2 regions of the Colwellia sp. SU-HH01172 genome follow, and region 2 is predicted to be linked to the other one. Evidence: predicted binding sites of a transcription regulator. Region 2 holds the regulator's gene; the other holds the start of a gene.
The links. The regulator FNR, encoded in region 2, switches genes on or off when oxygen is low (the NO sensors DNR and NnrR bind a similar motif). The targets are predictions, from matches to a motif close to TTGATCTAGATCAA.
Positions count from the first base shown of each region.

Region 1: the regulator FNR is predicted to act here: its motif matches at 982-995, upstream of tehB (tellurite resistance methyltransferase TehB).

Region 1 covers NZ_BAAJMB010000002.1:252,602-255,018, reverse strand. The annotation lists gene AC27JP_RS08205 (DEAD/DEAH box helicase) at 1-885, shown strand, start outside; gene tehB (tellurite resistance methyltransferase TehB) at 1,055-1,618, shown strand; gene AC27JP_RS08195 (hypothetical protein) at 1,845-2,417, shown strand, end outside.
Region 2 covers NZ_BAAJMB010000004.1:264,266-266,682, forward strand. The annotation lists gene uspE (universal stress protein UspE) at 1-294, opposite strand, end outside; gene fnr (fumarate/nitrate reduction transcriptional regulator Fnr) at 461-1,180, opposite strand; gene AC27JP_RS12620 (sulfite exporter TauE/SafE family protein) at 1,232-1,894, opposite strand; gene ccoS (cbb3-type cytochrome oxidase assembly protein CcoS) at 1,903-2,118, opposite strand; gene AC27JP_RS12630 (heavy metal translocating P-type ATPase) at 2,115-2,417, opposite strand, start outside.

The DNA of each region.
Region 1 (2,417 bases), on a different contig from region 2:
GGTGGCACAGATATTTTAGTCGCAACTCCGGGTCGATTACTTGATTTAATCGCCAGTAATGCAATTAAGCTCGACAAGGTAAAAACCTTAGTGCTTGATGAAGCTGATCGGATGTTAAGCCTTGGTTTTACTGAAGAATTATCTGCACTTTTGGCTTTATTGCCCAAGCAAAAACAAACCTTATTATTTTCAGCAACATTCCCTGAGCAAGTACAAACATTAACGCAAGAGTTACTTAATAACCCCATTGAAATACAAGTACAAAGTGCTGACACCAGTACCTTAGTACAGCGGGTTTTTACCGTAAATAAAGGCGAAAAAACCGCATTACTTGCTCATATGATCAAGCAACATCAATGGCGACAAGTGCTTATTTTTGTGAACGCAAAAAACAATTGTAACCATTTGGCTGAAAAGCTTTCTAAACGTGGCATTATCGCAGAAGTATTTCATGGCGATAAAGGACAAGGGGCTCGTCATCGCGTACTCGATGGCTTTAAAACCGGTGAGATAGATGTACTAATTGCCACCGACATTGCTGCCCGTGGTCTCGACATAGAAAAACTGCCGGTGGTAATAAATTTCGATTTACCAAGAAGTCCTTCAGATTACATGCATCGTATTGGGCGCAGTGGCCGTGCTGGTGAGGTCGGTTTAGCAATATCATTAATTGATCACGAAGATTATCATCATTTTAAAATCATCGAAAAGAAGAATAAAATCAGGCTAGAACGCGAGCAAGTTGCAGGATTTGAAGTTGACGAAGCCATTAATGAAGCGTTAATAGCAGTGAACAAACCTATGGCAAAACCTGAAGGCACGGGTAAGAAAAAACGTAAAAATAAACCAACAGTGAATGCCGATATTTGGTTAAGGAATTCTTAGCCCTTTGTTCACTTGGTTCTATTAAGGTGATGGACTGGCTTAAAAGTCAGAACTTAATGCGTTAAGTGAAAACTTAGATCCGAATAGCCAATGTTGTTGATTTGGGTCAAGTAGCACCAATAACTTAGTAGTAAGATAATGCCCCCAATTCAAAACCTAAGTAGTTATCATGATAGATCTAAATAGCCGTTACGGCTTAAACCCTGCGCATAGTGAAATAGTTGAAGCGTGTAAAGTTATTGAACCGTGCGATACCTTAGATATGGGCTGCTCAAATGGGCGTAATGCTGTTTACCTTGGCCAGCATGGATTTAACGTTACAGCCATAGACGCCAATCCTGGTGCAATTAATATGCTGCAAAGTATTATTAATGAACAAGGTTTTGATAATGTTAAGACAAAAATTTACGATATTAACAATGCCAACCTTGGCCAGAACTACGGTTTTATTTCTTGTACCGTCACCCTAATGTTTATTGACCCAACTCGCGTTGATGCGGTTATTGCTGATATGCAAAACTCTACTTTAGCAGGCGGTTATAACCTCATTGTTTGCGCCATGAACACTGAACAACATCCATGCCCAGCACCATTCCCATTTACCTTAAAAGTAGGGCAGTTGCGCGAAGCTTATCAAGGCTGGGAAATGGTCAAATATAATGAAGATGTTGGTACTATGCACAATGGCGCAAAACTACAGTTTGCAACTATGTTGGCGAAAAAGCCTAGTTAAACAATTTAAGTGGTTCAATACGTTTTACTTAGCGATATATCGAAATCTACATTGGATATTAGTGAGACTTCTCAGTAATTACATTCATTGAACGATAAACTTATAATAGCAATATTTAAGAGATTGAATTTCATATGATATCTGGTAACTTATTGAATATCGAAGTGGCCGTAATTAGTCAGACGTCTACATAATAAGCTGTTATGTTTCTTTGTAAGGGTGGAGTTTGAAAAAATATAATGAGTATTTAGGAGTAATACTAGCCTTGCTACTTTTAAATCTTTGGTACTTATCTTCAATTGCAATTGAGAATAAAGTTCTTCCGGCAAATTTAGAATATTTGTATAAAGCGGTAACCGTTCTAATTGGCGCATTTGTTGGTGCCTTTGCGGCTTTCAAATTGAAGTCAAAAAATGACGAAGAGATAAAGCATACAAAAGAAAAAATGGCGTTGAACAAAGCCATTTTTGTATGTGTAAGGCAGATCAATGCAATTAAAAATATACATAAGGCATTATCTAAATATAACTCTGAATTAGATAGAGGATTTGTGTTACCAGCAATGAAGCCTCCATGTTATGACTATTTGAAATATGATTTCGATGGGCTAGGTTTTTTGCTTGAGGAGCACCCTCAATTAGTCATGGATTTAGTTATAGAGCAAGAGCGGTTTGAACAAGCGTTTAAGTCTATTGAAATACGTAATGAATTTTATATTAATGAGGTAAAACCAGCTTTAAGTGCACTCAATCTAAATGGTAAGCCATTTAGGGTAACTGATTTCTCAAATGCTCTTGGA
Region 2 (2,417 bases):
TTCAAAGGGGCGGTTATGCCAAATAACTTGGCAATCAATACTGAGTTCAGCAACATCAAGCTCTGAGATAATTGACTGTAACCATTGAGTTCTGTCGTTGATCACCGATTGACGCATAGCCTCTCGCTCATCGCTTGAAAGCATGGTGGTCATTTCATAAGAAAAATCATATATGGTCAAAAATGCTGTAATGCTAGCGCCTGTTTTACGGGCCAATTCTAGTGCACGCTCTAAAGCTTTTTGATCTTCTGTTGTTGGGTCAACAATAGCGAGTATTTTTTGATACTTTTCCATATCTAATTCCTTTATCAATTGTCTACTGTAACTATAACAATAGACCACTTTGAGTCAATAATAGTTGTTTTAAATCAAATTATTATCGTCTCTAAGATAAACAACAATTCACGCTAAGCATAGCGTGAATTGTTTCAATAAGGAAATTTAGAAAAGTAAGAAGGGGTTAAAGCGCTGCGCACTCGTTTAATTTATCAATATCTAAAATGGTGATGAGTTTGCCATCAACTTGGATCAAGCCATTTTTATGGAAACGATTAAGCAAACGGCTAATGGTTTCAACCGTTAAACCAATATAGTTGCCAATATCACTGCGAGTCATCGACAAACGAAACTCTGACGCCGATAAACCACGAGCATGGTAACGAGTACTTAAGGTACTAATAAACGTTGCTAATCGTTGTTCGGCATTTTTTCGGTTCAGCAAGGTTAGCATTTCTTGATCGCCACGAATTTCCGTACTCATCATGCGTAAAATTTGTTTTTTTAGTTTCGGCATGCTGTTAGATAAGGTATCAAGTGTGTTGTAAGGGATTTCACAGACCATAGAGGTTTCTAAAGCTTTGGCAAAGCTTGGATGTTCTGCATTGGCAATGGCATCAAAACCCAATAAGTCACCTGCTAAATGAAATCCGGTAATTTGCTCTTCACCTTGCTCGTTTACCGTGTAGGTTTTAAAGGTACCTGAACGGATGGCGTACAATGCATGCATAGGCTGGCCATCATTAAATATTTGCTCACCTTTATGAATAGGTCGCTTACGATCGATAATATTATCTAAGGTATCGAGTTCTTTATCGTTTAAAGAAAACGGTATGCATAGCTCACTAATGCTACAGTTTTGACAGTGAATATGTTGCTGACCTGTACACGATTTATTACTCATAATGACCTATAGTTCATTTGCATTTTAATGATGTGGATCATATTAGATGCGTTATAGATATGCAATAAGTATAGTATAAATACCGTATAAAATCACCAGAATAGCGGCGAGTTTTCTAAAGAGCGTATTGCTCAGTAGGGACTTAATACTGATAGTGCCCAGTGAGACAGAAAGTAATGCTGGCAGGGTACCTAGGCCAAAGAAAAACATAATTAAGGCGCCGTTAATAGTATTAGCGCTGGCTAATGCCCAGGTAAGAGTTGAGTATACCAAACCACAAGGCAACCAGCCCCATAATGCCCCTAAGGCAAATGCACTACGAGTATTTTTAATCGGAATAAACTTCTTGGTATTAGGGGAAATATGGCGCCATAGTTTTTTACCAATATGCTCGACATGGCTTAACCACATTAACCACTGTCCTAGATATAAACCGAGTAAGATAAGAAAGATGCCAGCGACAGTTTTTAACGCTGCAATGGGCAAACCGACATTTTTTGCCGCCATTGAACTGGTAAACGCGACTAATGCGCCAATGAGACTGTAAGAAAAAATTCGTCCGAAATTATAGGCAAAAACAATGCGATATTTGTTATTGCTGACCTCATTCGATATTGCTGTGGTGAGCATGGTACTAATGCCACCACACATCACGATACAATGCCCAGAGCCTAATAAGCCAATAACAAATGCTGAGAAGTAATCTAGGGTCATATTAAGGGTTACTTCTGTGTATCTTGCTCGTTATTTATCGTGGAATTATCGTCGTCGTTATCAACTTGTTCGTCTTTTTTTTCGTTGGCATCGTCATATAAAATACTCATGCCTTGTTTTTCTAGATCATCGAATTGTTCTGTTTTTACCGCCCAAAAGAAGATATAAATACCAACAGCCGTTAACAGAATAGCAATAGGGATCAATACGTAAATTACACTCATTTTCTTAATAGCCTTAACGAATTACTCACCACTAAAATTGAACTGGCAGACATGCCAATAACAGCCATGTATGGTGCAATATAACCCATAACCGCCAAAGGTAATACGATGGCATTGTAACCAAATGCCCAAAGGTAGTTTTGCTTTATAATTTTTGCAGTGCGTATGGAAACATCTCTCAAGGTCTGAACTGATTTGAGTTTATTGTTGAGTAAAATGACATCAGCACCGTTTTTAGCAATGTCAGTGCCGCTGCCCATGGCAATGGATAAATGTGCCGCGCCTAATACTGGACTATC